DNA from 3 places in the Streptomyces sp. NPDC050147 genome. Region 3 is predicted to be linked to each of the others. Evidence: riboswitches for the same ligand, from Rfam matches in the RefSeq annotation. Region 3 holds a riboswitch; each other region holds the start of a gene.

Evidence for each region. A riboswitch is a leader RNA that binds a small molecule or an ion and turns the genes downstream of it on or off. The one in region 3 is predicted to bind cobalamin.
Region 1: it holds a riboswitch for cobalamin, as region 3 does, so the genes downstream of both, AB0I94_RS30960 (cobalamin biosynthesis protein) here and AB0I94_RS01945 (prenyltransferase/squalene oxidase repeat-containing protein) in region 3, are expected to answer to the same signal.
Region 2: it holds a riboswitch for cobalamin, as region 3 does, so the genes downstream of both, metE (5-methyltetrahydropteroyltriglutamate--homocysteine S-methyltransferase) here and AB0I94_RS01945 (prenyltransferase/squalene oxidase repeat-containing protein) in region 3, are expected to answer to the same signal.

What each region holds. Positions count from the first base shown of each region.
Region 1 is NZ_JBFALJ010000024.1:82,739-87,516, forward strand. It holds gene cobN (cobaltochelatase subunit CobN) at 1-361, opposite strand, end outside; gene AB0I94_RS30955 (cobyric acid synthase) at 358-1,866, opposite strand; gene AB0I94_RS30960 (cobalamin biosynthesis protein) at 1,863-2,804, opposite strand; cobalamin riboswitch at 2,913-3,055, opposite strand; gene AB0I94_RS30965 (hypothetical protein) at 3,197-3,433, opposite strand; gene AB0I94_RS30970 (inorganic phosphate transporter) at 3,446-4,720, opposite strand.
Region 2 is NZ_JBFALJ010000012.1:92,513-97,290, forward strand. It holds gene AB0I94_RS19895 (MarR family winged helix-turn-helix transcriptional regulator) at 230-658, shown strand; gene metE (5-methyltetrahydropteroyltriglutamate--homocysteine S-methyltransferase) at 685-3,006, opposite strand; cobalamin riboswitch at 3,167-3,385, opposite strand; cobalamin riboswitch at 3,618-3,803, shown strand; gene AB0I94_RS19905 (energy-coupling factor ABC transporter permease) at 3,833-4,561, shown strand; gene AB0I94_RS19910 (energy-coupling factor ABC transporter substrate-binding protein) at 4,561-4,778, shown strand, end outside.
Region 3 is NZ_JBFALJ010000001.1:426,610-431,387, forward strand. It holds gene AB0I94_RS01935 (aldehyde dehydrogenase) at 1-925, opposite strand, end outside; gene AB0I94_RS01940 (MBL fold metallo-hydrolase) at 1,149-2,198, shown strand; cobalamin riboswitch at 2,252-2,378, shown strand; gene AB0I94_RS01945 (prenyltransferase/squalene oxidase repeat-containing protein) at 2,502-3,716, shown strand; gene AB0I94_RS01950 (SCO2322 family protein) at 3,743-4,384, shown strand; gene AB0I94_RS01955 (energy-coupling factor transporter transmembrane component T) at 4,392-4,778, shown strand, end outside.

The sequences.
Region 1 (4,778 bases), on a different contig from region 3:
CCTCCTCGAGGAACCGCGCCAGTTCGCGCAGATTCGCCGGCCCGCCCTCGACGAGATACCGCAGCGCCTCCGCCACGGACCCCGCGTGCACGGTCGACTCCGCCATCAGCTCCGCGTCCGGCACGGCCTCGCCACCGAGCAGCACCGTCGGGATGCCTGCGGCCTTCAGCGCCGCGAGGCCGTCCTCCCACGCCCGCTTCCCGCCGAGCAGACGTACGACGGCGATGTCCGCGCCCTCGATCAGCGCGGGCAGCTCCGCCTGCGCGTCGACCCGGGTCGGGTTGCCGATGCGGTAGGGGGCGCCGGAGGCACGGGCGGCAAGGAGGTCCGTGTCGGCGGTGGACAGAAGCAGGACGGTCATGAGGGTGCCCCCGGTGCGATGAAGGGGAGACCGGCGGGTGCGCCGGTCTCGATCAGGCTGAGCAGCGCGTCCGTGTCCGCGTGTTCTTCGATCAGGTCGCCGAGCAGGTCGAGCTGCTCCTCGCGCAGTACGCCGAAGCTGGTGTCCGGCGCGGGCACGAAGCGGCGCCCGGCGGCGCGGGCGACCTCGGCGAGGAAGCGGCGCCGGAAAGCGTCGGACTCCAGGGAGCCGTGCCAGTGCGTGCCCCACACCTCGCCGACGCGGCAGCCGTCCAGGAAGGTGTCTCCGCCCAGGACTTGAGCGACGCCGTGGTGGATCTCGTATCCCTCGACGCGTTCGCCGAGGGCTTCGCCGACCGGTCTCGCGAGGGTCTTCTCGCGGGCGAACCGCACGCGCACGGGCAGCAGTCCGAGCCCGTCCACGGCACCCGCCCGCGACTCGACGTCGTCCTCGATGTGCTCGCCGAGCACCTGGAAACCGCCGCAGATCCCGAGCACGGGGCGCCCCTCGGCGGCGCGCCGCGCGAGGGCGTCGGCCAGGCCGCGCTCGCGCAGCCACTCCAGGGCGCGCACGGTGCCGCGCGTGCCGGGTACGACCACGAGATCGGCGTCGACGAGCTCCTCGGCCCGGTCCACGAACCGCACGACGACGCCCGGTTCGGCGGCCAGCGCGTCCACGTCCGTGAAGTTGGACATCAGCGGTACGGCACAGACGGCGACCCGCAGCACGTCCTCACCGACCGGGGGAGCGACCATCGACTCCCGCACGGCGCCCCGCAGGGAGACCCGAAGGCCGTCCTCCTCGTCGATGCCGAGGCCGTGCTGGAACGGCAGCACACCGAACGTGCGCCGCCCGGTGAGCCGGTGCAGCATGTCGAGCCCCGGCTCCAGCAACGAGACGTCGCCCCGGAACTTGTTGACGAGATACCCGGCGATCAGGTCCTGGTCCTCGGCGCTCAACAGCGCGGTGGTCCCGAAGAAGGAGGCGAAGACACCTCCGCGGTCGATGTCTCCCACCACGACCACGGGGAAGCGGGCTGCCCGCGCGATCCCCATGTTCACGATGTCGGTGCGCCGCAGATTGATCTCGGCGGGGCTGCCCGCGCCTTCGCAGATCACGGCGTCATAGCTGCCCCGAAGTTCCTCGAGGCATCCCACGACGGTGGAGAGCAGCGCTTCCTGCCGCCCTCCGTGGTAGCCGCGCGCGCTCATCTCACCGACGGGCTTGCCCATGAGGACGACCTGGCTGCTGCGGTCGCTGCCCGGCTTGAGCAGCACGGGGTTCATCAGCGCGGTCGGCTCGACCATGGCGGCCTGCGCCTGCATGGCCTGGGCCCGCCCGATCTCGGCACCTTCGCGCGTGACGAAGGAGTTGAGGGACATGTTCTGCGCCTTGAAGGGCGCCACGGAGACCCCTTTGCGGGCCAGCCACCGGCAGATCCCGGCGGTGACGACGCTCTTCCCCGCGTCGGAGGTGGTTCCGGCGACGAGCAGTCCACCATTCATGAGGCCCTGCCTTTCCGTAGAGCGCTCACGGCCGCCGCAACGCCCAGGGCAAGGAGACCCACCCGGCGCGACAGCTTCATGGCCCGTTCGATGTCGGAGACTTCGACACCCCGCCCGTCCCCGTTGAGGACGGGCCGGTGCTCGACGCGCCCCGCGTACGAGAGCGTCCCCCCGAGCCGTACGCCCAACGCCCCGGCGAAGGCGGCCTCGACGGGCCCGGCGTTGGGGCTCGGATGCTTGGCGGCGTCCTCCCGCCAGGCCCGCACCGCACCGCGCGGCGACTCCCCGGCGATAGCCGCGAGTACGGCGGTGAGCCGGGCCCCCGGCCACCCCAGTACGTCGTCGAGACGTGCGGAAGCCCAGCCGTAGCGCCGGTAGCGCACGGACTTGTGCCCGACCATGGCGTCGAGCGTGTTGACGGCCCGGAAGGCCACAAGCCCCGGCACCCCGCCGACGGCGCCCCACACGAGGGCCCCGACCACGGCGTCGGACGTGTTCTCGGCGACGGACTCGACCACGGCGCGCGCGATGCCGTCGGCGTCGAGGGCCTGCGGATCGCGGCCGCACAGATGCGGCAGCCGCTCCCGTGCCACCTCGATGTCCCCGGCGGCGAGCGCCCCGCCGACGGCCCGCGCCTCACGCCCCAGCGAGGTGCCGCCGAGCACGGCCCAGGTGGTGGCGGCGGTCAGCGCGACGGACGCGGCGCGTGAGTCCCGTACGAGAGAAGAAGCCAGGGCGGCGGCACCGGCCGCGCCCCCGGCACACACCACGGCGTGCAGGGCGCCCCACCCGCGGTGGTCACGCCACAGCACACGCTCGACGGCTCCCGCGGCCCGACCGAACGCGGCGACCGGATGCCCGCGGCGAGGATCGCCGAGGAACAGATCACCGAGGAGGCCGGCGGCGGCGCCGTACGCGAAGTCGCGATCGGCACGCATGGCGTCAGCCGGTCGCTGTGCCGAGAAGAGAGCTCACGCTCGGGAACTGGTCCGGCAACGGGCGGCCGCGCATGGCGATATGTCCTCACTCAGGGTGTCCGCGCCCTGGTTCGACGTGATCGGCGGCGAGAGTTCCTGGCTTCCGAGGAGTCAGCTCCTCGGTGACAGTGGCGGGACCGCGCCGGATTCGCACCGGCTTCCTCTCCTGCTGCCGTATTGGCTCCGGCAGTCCACCACGGCCCGCGAAGGCCCGTCAACTCGCCGTTGACCTGCGACGGGAGAGTGTGCTGAGGCCCACAGCCGGGCCTGTGAGGGGGCGCTCGCCGAGCCGTCGCACGAAAGCGGGGTGCGGGACGCCGAAGCGTCCCGCACCCCACTCGAAACCACGGTTGTCAGGCGACGATCAGATAGATCCCGTACGCCACGGCCGCCGCGCAGAGCGCGAAGCACGCGTAGGCGCCGGTGCGTGCCGCGGTGGCGGTGCCGCCCGCGGCGGAGGAGGCGCCGGACGTGGCCGCCTCGTGCTTGGAGAGGCCGATGATGCCGAGGGTGAACAGGCCCACCAGGGCCACCGTCACCGCGAGGCTGACTCCGAAGACGGAGCCGAGCGCTGCCCAGTCGATGTTCATGCTGATGTGTCCTTACACCGTGGCGGGCCGGGCGGGGTCCGCCGCGGTGCCGGTCGGGGCCGGGATGGTGGCCTTGACGAAGTCGACGTCCGCGCTCGCCACGGCCGACCCGGTGGGCGGCGGGGTGACCGCGGCCATCGCGGTGGTCACGACGCCGGCGGGCTCGTCGGCGGAGGAGCCGCCGATCTCGTCGTCGGCGACGTTCGTGTGGTCGACGGCGTTGCGCCGGGACAGCACCCAGATCACGGCCGAGCCGGCCACCAGCAGCGCGGCGGTCACCGCGACGCCCCAGGGTCCCTGCTTGGTGAGGAACTCCGCGCCCGCGCCGACCAGGCCGGCGGCCGGCAGCGTCAGGCCCCAGGCGATGAACATGCGGGACGCCGTGGACCAGCGGACGACGCCGCCCTTGCGGCCGAGGCCCGCGCCCATCACGGCGCCGGAGCAGGACTGGGTGGTGGAGAGCGAGAAGCCCAGGTGCGAGGAGGCCAGGATGACCGTCGCGGCGCTGGTCTGGGCGGCGAAGCCCTGCTGCGGCTGGAGGTCGGTGAGGCCCTTGCCCATGGTGCGGATGATGCGCCAGCCGCCGAGGTAGGTGCCGAGCGCGATGGCGACACCGGCCGAGACGATGACCCACATCGGGGGGTTGGAGCCCGGGCTCAGGACGCCGCCGGTGACCAGGGCGAGCGTGATGATGCCCATGGTCTTCTGCGCGTCGTTCGTGCCGTGGGCCAGCGAGACGAGGCCCGCGGAGGCGATCTGCCCCACGCGATAGCCCTTGGCGGTGGCCTTGGTGTCGGTGTTGCGGCCGATGCGGTACGTCAGGCGCGTGGCCAGCGTCGCGGCCAGACCGGCCACGAGGGGCGCGGCGATCGCGGGAAGCAGGATCTTGGTGACGACGGTGCCGCCGTCGATCGACGACCAGCCCATCGACATGACAGCGGCGCCGATGAGGCCGCCGAAGAGCGCGTGGGAGGAGCTGGAGGGCAGGCCCACCAGCCAGGTCATCAGGTTCCAGAGAATCGCGCCGACAAGCGCCGCGAAGATCACCTCTGTCTTCAGTCCGTCCTCGTTGACGATGCCGCCGGAGATGGTCTTGGCGACTTCGACGGAGAGGAAAGCGCCGACGAGGTTCAGCACGGCGGACATGGCCACCGCCGTCTTGGGCTTGAGAGCGCCAGTCGAGATGGTGGTGGCCATCGCGTTGGCTGTGTCGTGGAAACCGTTCGTGAAGTCAAACACGAGAGCGGTAACGATCACGATCCCGAGGAGAAGCGTGATGTGTTCCATTTACCCAGGCTTCTGTTGGACGTCAGTGGCAAGTGGAACGTAGGCAACCTGGGTGAAC
Region 2 (4,778 bases), on a different contig from region 3:
CCCGCTCGGCGGTCCCGGCCGACATCGGCCCGCGGAAAGGAAGCTAAGACAAACCATTGTTGACGTCAATGGTTGTTGCCGACATCGATCATGGGGCATGCTGGAGACTGTCAGCGACGACCGCCGTCCGCCCGCGAACCGCCGATCAGGGAGAGCGCCCTTCATGACCAGCCGGAAGACCACAGCCGAGCCCGTGGAGAAAGGGTCCGTCGACGAGGGTGCGCCCTGGATGCGGGGCCTGCACGCCGACGCGGGCTATTTGCTGTACCGCCTCGGCCTGCGCTCGGGGCAGCTCTTCAACGCGGCGCTCCAGAGATCCGGCCTGCGCCTGCGCCACTACGCGCTGCTGCGCTATCTGGCCACCGTGGAGGGCGCGGCACAGCGCGAGCTGAGCCAGGAGCTCGGTTACGACCCCAGCGCGATCGTCGGCCTGGTGGACGACCTGGAACGCCTCGGCTTCGTCGAACGCCGCCCCGCCCCCGACGACCGCCGCCGCCGCATCGTGGCTCTCGCGCCCGCGGGCCACGACTTCCTGCGCGACTCGGACGAGGTGGCCCACGGGGTCACCGACGAGCTGCTGGCCCCGCTCGGCCCGCAGGAGCGGGAGATGCTGCATGAGCTGCTCTCGCGGATGGCGCATACGGGGGGCGGGGCCTGACCCCCCCCGTATGCCCGGATCATCGGTCAGGAGCGCTCCGGCAGCTCCGCCCGCACCTGCCGCGCCGCCGCGACCAGGTTCTCCAGGGAGGTCCGGGTCTCGGGCCAGCCTCGGGTCTTGAGACCGCAGTCGGGGTTCACCCACAGGCGCTCCGCGGGGATGGCCTCAAGTCCCTTGCGCAGCAGGGCCGCTGCTTCCTCGACGCTCGGTACGCGCGGGGAGTGGATGTCATAGACGCCCGGGCCCGCCTCGCGCGGGTAGCCGTGCTCGGCCAGTTCGCGGGCCACCTGCATGTGCGAGCGGGCCGCCTCCAGGCTGATGACGTCGGCGTCGAGATCGTCGATGGCCCGGACGATGTCGCCGAACTCGGCGTAGCACATGTGCGTGTGGATCTGCGTGTCCGGCCGCACGCCACTGGTGGTGAGACGGAAGGACTCCGTGGCCCACTCCAGGTACGCGGCGTGCTCGGCGGCGCGCAGCGGCAGCGTCTCGCGCAGTGCGGGCTCGTCCACCTGGATGACCGAAGTGCCCGCGGATTCCAGGTCGCCGACCTCGTCGCGCAGGGCGAGGGCGACCTGGCGCGCGGTGTCGGCGAGCGGCTGGTCGTCGCGTACGAAGGACCAGGCGAGCATCGTGACCGGGCCGGTGAGCATGCCCTTCACGGGGCGGTCGGTGAGGGAGTTGGCGTACGAGGTCCAGCGCACCGTCATCGGTTCGGGCCGTGAGATGTCGCCCGCGAGGACCGGCGGACGCACGTAGCGGGTGCCGTACGACTGGACCCAGCCGTGCTGCGTGGCGAGGTACCCGCTGAGCTGCTCGGCGAAGTACTGCACCATGTCGTTGCGTTCGGGCTCGCCGTGCACCAGGACGTCGATGCCCGCCTTCTCCTGGAAGGCGAGGACCTCGCGGATCTCCGAGCGAATGCGTTCCTCGTAGCCGTTCGTGTCGATACGGCCCGCCCGCAAGTCGGCCCGTGCGGTGCGCAGTTCCGTGGTCTGCGGGAAGGACCCGATGGTGGTGGTGGGCAGCTGGGGCAGGCCGAGGCGGGACCGCTGGGCCGCCGCACGCTCCGGATAGGGGTGTGCGCGGCGGGCATCGGCGCCCGTGACGGCGGCGACGCGGGAGCGCACGGCCGGGTCGTGCGTGAGGGCCGAACCCGACCGCGAAGCCAAGTCGGCGCGGTTGGCCGCAAGCTGCGCCGTGATGGCGCCCGCGCCCTGGGACAGACCGCGGGCCAGCGTGGCGATCTCGGTGGTCTTCTGGTGGGCGAAGGCCAGCCAACGGGCGACCTGCGGGTCGATGTCCCGTTCGGCGGTGGAGTCCAGCGGGACGTGCAGCAGGGAGCAGGACGCGGAGACGTCGACCCGGTCGGCGAGGCCAAGGAGCGTGCCCAGCGTCGACAGGGACTTCTCCAGGTCGTTGATCCAGATGTTGCGGCCGTCGACGACGCCTGCCACCAGACGCTTGCCGGGGAGCCCGCCGACGGCGGCCAGGTCTTCAAGCTGGCTGGTGGCGGCCCCCGTGAAGTCCAGCGCGAGCCCCTCGACCGGCGCTTTGGTGAGCACCGCGAGAGCCTCGCCGAGCCTGCCGAAGTAGGAAGCGACGAGGAGTTGAGGACGGTCGGTGAGCGCGCCGAGGTCGCGGTAGGCGCGGGCGGCGGCGTTGAGCTCCGCCGGGGTGCGGTCCTGGACCAGGGCGGGCTCGTCGAGCTGCACCCACTCGGCGCCCGCGGCGCGCAGGTCGGCGAGGACCTCCGCGTACACCGGCAGCAGGCGGTCCAGGAGCGTGAGCGGCTCGAAGCCGGCGGCCACGCCGGGCGCGGGCTTGGCGAGCAGCAGATAGGTCACCGGGCCGACGAGCACCGGGCGCGCGGCGAGACCGAGCGCGACGGCCTCTTTGAGCTCGGCGACCTGCTTGGCGGAGTCCGCGTCGAAGACGGTGTCGGGGCCCAGCTCCGGTACCAGGTAGTGGTAGTTGGTGTCGAACCACTTGGTCATCTCCAGCGGCGCCACGTCTTGTGTGCCGCGGGCCATCGCGAAGTATCCGTCGAGGGCGTCCGCGTCGACCGCCGTGCGGTGGCGCCCGGGGACGGCGCCGACCATGACGCTGGTGTCCAGGACGTGGTCGTAGTACGAGAAGTCGCCGGTCGGCACTTCATGGACGCCGGCGTCGGCCAGGCGCCGCCAGGTGGACCGGCGCAGGCGCGCCGCGGTCTCCCGGAGGGCGTCGGCGCTGACGCGGCCCTTCCAATAGCCCTCGACGGCCTTCTTCAGTTCCCGGTCGGGGCCCTGGCGGGGGTAGCCGTACACGGTGGCCCGTGCTGCCGCGGCCGCGGACTTCGCTGTCACGGAAATCTCCTTCGCGAGATGACTCCTGAGAATCCCGGGACGGGACACGGACGCGAAGGGATGACGAACCGGGCGGACCTACGCGCGCCACCGGCGCGGTGCTCCACCTGATCTGTACGCCGACCCGCCCACGAGGTCACCGGGATGTCCGCACGTGAGGGATCACATGCGGGCAACGGGCAGGTCTTCGGACTCGCGGGCACATCTGCCGAGGCAGATCCCTACTGGCCGTCGCTTCCCGGGTCCGCGCTCGGACCCAGTGCTCATGACGGCGGTCGTTCCCACTCACCGCTGCGGGGCAGTCCCGGATTTCCACCGGGTTCCCTCTTGCGACGCGCCTGCCTGGCGGACAGGGCGAACCAGTTGCACGGATCAGGCTAGAGGGTGATCGGCTTCTTGGGGCAGTACTGATCACATTCCGGACCGTGAGGTGAGACACGGGACCAGCGGTGGTGGCGGGGAGGGAAAGGGCTCCCGGAAAGCGTGGGGCACGTCGGTGCGCGCGAGCCGATGCACAGGGGCTGACCAGGGGCGTACGCCCCTGGTCGCGTGTGCTCGCGCATGCCACAGGTGGAGCGGCCCCGCAAGTTGTCAGGCCACTCGATTGCGCACTAGGGTCACCACGCCTTGGTGCTCGGGAAATCCGGTGTGATGCCGGTGCGGCCCTCGCCACTGTGATCGGGAAGTCCGGCTCCAGCCCTCGCGGCAGCCACTGGGTGCGACACGCGCCCGGGAAGGCGGAGTCCGGTCGGTACGACCCGTCAGCCAGGAGACCGGCCAAGGCGCGTTGTCCATCCACGAGGTGCTGGAGAGGGTCTGCTTAGCCATGCACATAGCCGAGGGTTTCCTCCCACCGGCGCACGCGATCGCCTGGGGCGTAGCGTCCGCGCCGTTCGTCGTCCACGGAGTCCGCTCCCTCACCCGTGAGGTCAAGGAACACCCGGAGAGCACACTGCTCCTGGGTGCGTCCGGAGCGTTCACCTTCGTCCTTTCCGCGCTGAAGATCCCGTCCGTCACGGGCAGTTGCTCGCACCCGACGGGGACCGGGCTCGGCGCGATCCTGTTCCGGCCACCGATCATGGCGGTGCTGGGCACCATCACTCTGCTGTTCCAGGCGCTGCTGCTCGCCCACGGCGGGCTCACCACCCTGGGCGCCAACGTGTTCTCCATGGCGATCGTCGGGCCATGGGCCGGATACGCCGTCTACCGGCTCCTGAAGCGGTACGACGCGCCGCTCATGGTCGCCGTGTTCTGCGGCGCGTTCGTCGCCGACCTGTCCACCTACTGCGTCACCAGCGTCCAGCTCGCCCTGGCGTTCCCGGATCCCGGCAGCGGATTCATCGGCGCTCTGGGCAAGTTCGGCGGCATCTTCGCCGTCACGCAGATCCCCCTCGCGGTCAGCGAGGGACTGCTCACCGTCGTGGTGATGCGGCTGCTCGTGCAGTCGAGCAGGGGCGAGCTCACGCGGCTCGGCGTGCTGCTCCAGGGCAAGAAGCCGTCCGCGAAGGCGGACACCGGCAGCAAGACGGAGACCGAGACGGGGGCCAGCGCCTGATGAGCCGGAACGCGAAGATCAATACTCTGCTGCTCCTCGTCGTCGCCGCGCTCGCGGTACTGCCCTTGGCGCTCGGTCTCGGCGACGACGAGAAGGAGCCGTTCGCCGGGGCCGACGCCCAGGCCGAGACCGCGATCACCGAGATCGAGCCGGATTACGAGCCCTGGTTCTCACCGCTGTACGAACCGCCCTCCGGGGAGGTGGAGTCGGCGCTCTT
Region 3 (4,778 bases):
CGGCGAAGGCCTCGGCGAACTCGTCGTGGCGGGAGTGCGGCACGAGGATGCGGGTCTGGGCCACGCACGCCTGGCCGTTGATCATCCAGGCGAAGGGGACGATGCCGGCGACCGCGCTCGCCGCGTCCGCGTCGGGCAGGATCACCGCGGCCGACTTGCCGCCGAGCTCCAGTGTCACGCGCGTGAGGTTGCGGGCGGCGACCTCCATGACGCGCTTGCCCGCGCCGACGGAGCCGGTGAAGGAGACCTTGTCGATGCCGGGGTGCCCGACGAGGTACTCGCTGACCTCGCGGTCGGCCGAGATGATGGAGAGCACGCCCTGCGGCAGCCCCGCCTCGGTGGCGATCTCGGCGAGGATGTAGGCGTCCAGCGGCGTCTCGGGCGAGGTCTTGAGGATCACCGGGCAGCCCGCGAGCAGGGCGGGCGCCAGCTTGGCCGCGGCGGTGAACTGCGGGACGTTCCACGGGACCACGGCCGCCACGACGCCGACCGGCTCGCGCCGCACGAGGATCTTGCCGAGGGCCCCGTCGCGCGCCTCCTCATACGTGAAGTTCCGGGCGACCGTGAGCGCCGAGTCCCAGACCATCATCGCGGCGAGGGCCTGCACCATCACGCTCGATGTGTACGGGGTGCCGTTCTCGGAGCTGATGACGCGGGCGATCTCCTCGTGCCGCAGGGCGAACGCGTCCTTGATCCGGGTGACGATCTCGATGCGCTCGTCGAGGGTCATCCGGGGCCAGGGCCCCTCGTCGAACGCCTTGCGCGCGATGGCGACGGCCCGGTCGACGTCGGCGGGCGCGGCGTGCGGCACCCGCGCGAAGACCTGGCCGGTGTGCGGCGAGACCACCTCGATGACGTCCTTGCCCAAGGGGTCCACCAACTCCCCGCCGATGAAAAGCTGTCCGTGTTCCACGAGCTCGGTCATGGCTGACTGCCTCCTGCGGGATTCCGCCTGCGCGGCCATCTTTCTGACACTGTTTCAGAACTGATACCAGTTCTAGTTCCAGTAGTCCACGGAGAGCAAGGTTCAGGCAGCCGTTCAAGTGGGCTGACGAAACAGTCGACTTGAGCGATCATTGGAACTAGTTCTAGTTATGCTGACCGAGGCCGTGGTCGTGGCCGCGCAGCGACGAGAGATGAGGGCCCCGATGACGCAGGTGACCGATCCGCGGGTGACCGAGCACGGCGGGGGCGTATGGAGCATCAAGGTCCCGATTCCGGACAATCCCCTGGGCTTCACCCTCGTCCACCTCCTGGACACGGACGCCGGTCCGGTCCTCATCGACACGGGCTGGGACGACCCCACGTCCTGGGACTCGCTCGCCGACGGTCTCGCCGCCTGTGGCACGTCCGCCGACGCGGTGCACGGCGTCGTCATCACCCACCACCACCCCGACCACCACGGCCTGTCGGCCAAGGTCCGCGAGGCATCGGGCGCGTGGATCGCGATGCACGAGGCGGACGCGTCGGTCGTACGCCGCACGCGGACCGGACCGCCCGCACGCTGGTTCGACTACATGGTGGAGAAGCTGACGGCCGCGGGCGCCCCCGCCGACCACCTGGCCCCGCTCCTCACCGCCCGCGACGCGGGCCGCGCGCCCCGGCTGCCCGGCATGGCAGCCGCGCTCCCCGACCGCGACATCACCCCGGGCGAGCTGCTCGAACTGCCGGGTCGCAGGCTCCGCGCCATCTGGACCCCCGGCCACACCCCGGGCCATGTCTGCCTGCACCTGGAGGAGGAGCACCCGGCGCGGCTGCCGGGCCACGGCCGGCTGTTCTCCGGGGACCATCTGCTCCCCGGGATCACCCCGCACATCGGCCTGTACGAGGACCCGGACGACGCGACCATCACCGATCCCCTCGGCGACTACCTCGACTCCCTGGAGCGCGTCGGCCGCCTGGGACCCGCCGAGGTGCTTCCCGCCCACCAGTACGCGTTCACCGACGCCCCCGCCCGCGTGCGCGAGATCCTGGTCCACCACGAGGAGCGCCTCACCGACCTGCTCGCCCTCCTCGCCGAGCCCCTCACCGCTTGGCAGCTCGCCGAGCGGATGGAGTGGAACCGCCCCTGGGCCGAGATCCGCTACGGCTCACGGAACATCGCGGTCTCCGAGGCCGAGGCGCATGTGCGGCGCCTGGTGAAGCTGGGGCGCGCGGAGGCGGTGGGCAACGATCCGGTGCGGTACCGCGCGGTGTGAGCTCCGGCCGGGGGCGGGCGCCCCGGGCCGCTCCCCCTACGGGCCGGTAGAGTGGCCTCCGTCGTCATCATGCCCGTACAGGGGGAAGCCGGTGCGAATCCGGCGCTGACCCGCAGCCGTATCCGCAGTTCACCGAGCTGACGGAGAGCCGGAATGCCCGGTACGAAGCATGACCGGCTCGCTTCATCGGGGCCCCCGATGAACGGCACCGTCGAGGTATACGGAGCCGGAGCCGCCCGGTGCCCGTGCCCGCTACGCGCCCGTGCTGCCCCGCTCCCCGCAGTGAGAGGCACCCGCCGCATCATGAACGTTCGCCGCAGCGCAGCGGTCCTGGCCGCCGTCGCCGTGTTCGGTTCGGCCGCCGCCCCGGCCGCCTTCGCGGACACCGCGTCCCCGTCGCCCTCCGCCAAGCTGCCCTCCGGTCTCTACGGCGACGCGGACCCCAAGTTCGACGGGGTGTTCCGGCAGTCGTACGCCCTGCTCGCCCAGGACTCGGCCGGTGTGAAGCCCGCCGCGAAGGCCGTCGACTGGCTCACCGGCCAGCAGTGCCCGAGCGGCGGTTTCGCCGCGTACCGCGCCGACGCGGGCGAGCCGTGCGACTCCAAGACGATGTTCGACAGCAACGCGACGGCCTCCGCCGTGCAGGCGCTCGCCGCGCTCGGCGGTCAGCAGAAGACGGTCGACAAGAGCGTGGGCTGGCTGAAGTCGGTGCAGAACAAGGACGGCGGCTGGGGCTACAGCCCCGGCATGGACTCCGACGCCAACTCCACCGGCATCGTGATCGGCGCGCTCGCCGCGGCGGGCGAGAAGCCGCAGTCGGTGAAGTCGCAGGACGGCAACTCTCCGTACGACGCGCTGCCCGCCCTCTCCATGAGCTGTGGCAAGGACGGCGGCGCCTTCGGCCTCGCGGACGTCAAGTCCGGCAAGCTCTCGCCGAACGCGGACGCCACGGCGGCCGGTGTCCTCGGCGCCCACGGCAAGGGCCTGGTCGTCGACGCCGCCGAGAAGAAGGCCGCCGCCCCGAAGTGCGCGAAGGCCGACACCGCCGAGCAGGCGGCGGCGAACGGCACCGGCTACCTCCTCAAGACCCTCGCCAAGGGCGACGACCACCTGATGTCGTCGATGCCCGGTGCCAAGAACATGCCCGACCTGGGCAACACCGCGGACTCCGTGCTCGCGCTCGCCGCGGCCGGTCAGCCCGAGCAGGCCGAGAAGTCGGCCCAGTGGCTGGCGAAGAACTCCGCGGACTGGGCCGAGAAGTCCGGCCCCGCCGCCTACGCCCAGCTGATCTTCGCCGCCCGCGCTTCGGGCCTGGACCCGCGCGACTTCGGCGGCGCGGACCTGGTCAAGCAGCTGAACGCGCAGGGTCCGGCCCCGCAGGCGACCGAGCAGGCCGCCGAGAAGAAGGACAGCGACGACGGCGGCGTGAGCATCTGGTGGGTCATCGGCGTCGGCATGGTCGCCGGTATCGGCATCGGCTTCCTGTACAGCGGCAACAAGAAGAAGCAGCAGCTGTGACGCGGGGTCGCGCGCGGTGGGGACGCCTGGTGGCCGTGGCGTTCACCGCCGCCCTGCTCGGCGTCCTCGCCGCCGCCCCCGCCCAGGCAGCCGGTTACCGCTACTGGTCCTTCTGGGACCGGGACGGCGCGAAGTGGGCGTACGCGAGTCAGGGGCCCAGCACCGCCCGCCCCGACGACGGTGCCGTGCAGGGCTTCCGGTTCTCGGTGTCCGACGACTCGCAGGACTCCGCGAAGCCGCGCGGCGCCGCGGACTTCGACACGATCTGCGCCAAGACCCCCGCCAAGGACGACCGCAAGCGGATCGCCCTCGTCATCGACTTCGGTACGCCGGGCGACGCCCCTGACGGGGAGACCCCGCCGAAGCCGCGTACCGCCTGCGCGCGGATCGCGGACGACGCGACGAGCGCGGACGCGCTCGCGGCGGTCGCCAAACCCCTGCGCTATGACAGCAACGCGCTGCTGTGCGCCATCGCCGACTACCCGAAGTCGGGCTGCGGCGAGCAGGTCTCGGGCAACGGCCGCTCGCGGGACGCCGAGGAGAAGCCGGACGCGAGCAAGGAACAGGGCGACTCCGGTGGCCCCTCCGTCGGGCTGATCGCCGGCGTGGCCGCCATCGCCCTGCTCGGCGCCGCCGCCGTATGGCAGGCACGCCGCCGACGCGGCTGACCGCACGATGACCGATCACCCGAGCACCGCTCCCGGTGCGCTGCGGCGGCGCCTTGCCCCCCAGGCGCACCGGAGCAACGCGCTGCACCCCGGCGCCTGGTGGGTGTGGGCGCTCGGGCTCGGCGTCGCCGCGTCGCGCACCACCAATCCCCTGCTGCTCGGTCTCCTCATCGGGGTCGCGGGCTATGTCGTCGCGGCGCGTCGCACGTCGGCCCCGTGGGCGCGCTCGTACGGCGCCTTCGTGAAGCTCGGCCTCGTCGTGATCGCGATCCGGCTCGTCTTCGCCGTCGTCCTCGGCTCCCCCATCCCCGGTACGCACGTCATCGTGACGCTCCCCGAAGTGCCGCTGCCCGACTGGGCGAAGGGGGTGCGGATCGGGGGCCGGGTGACGGCC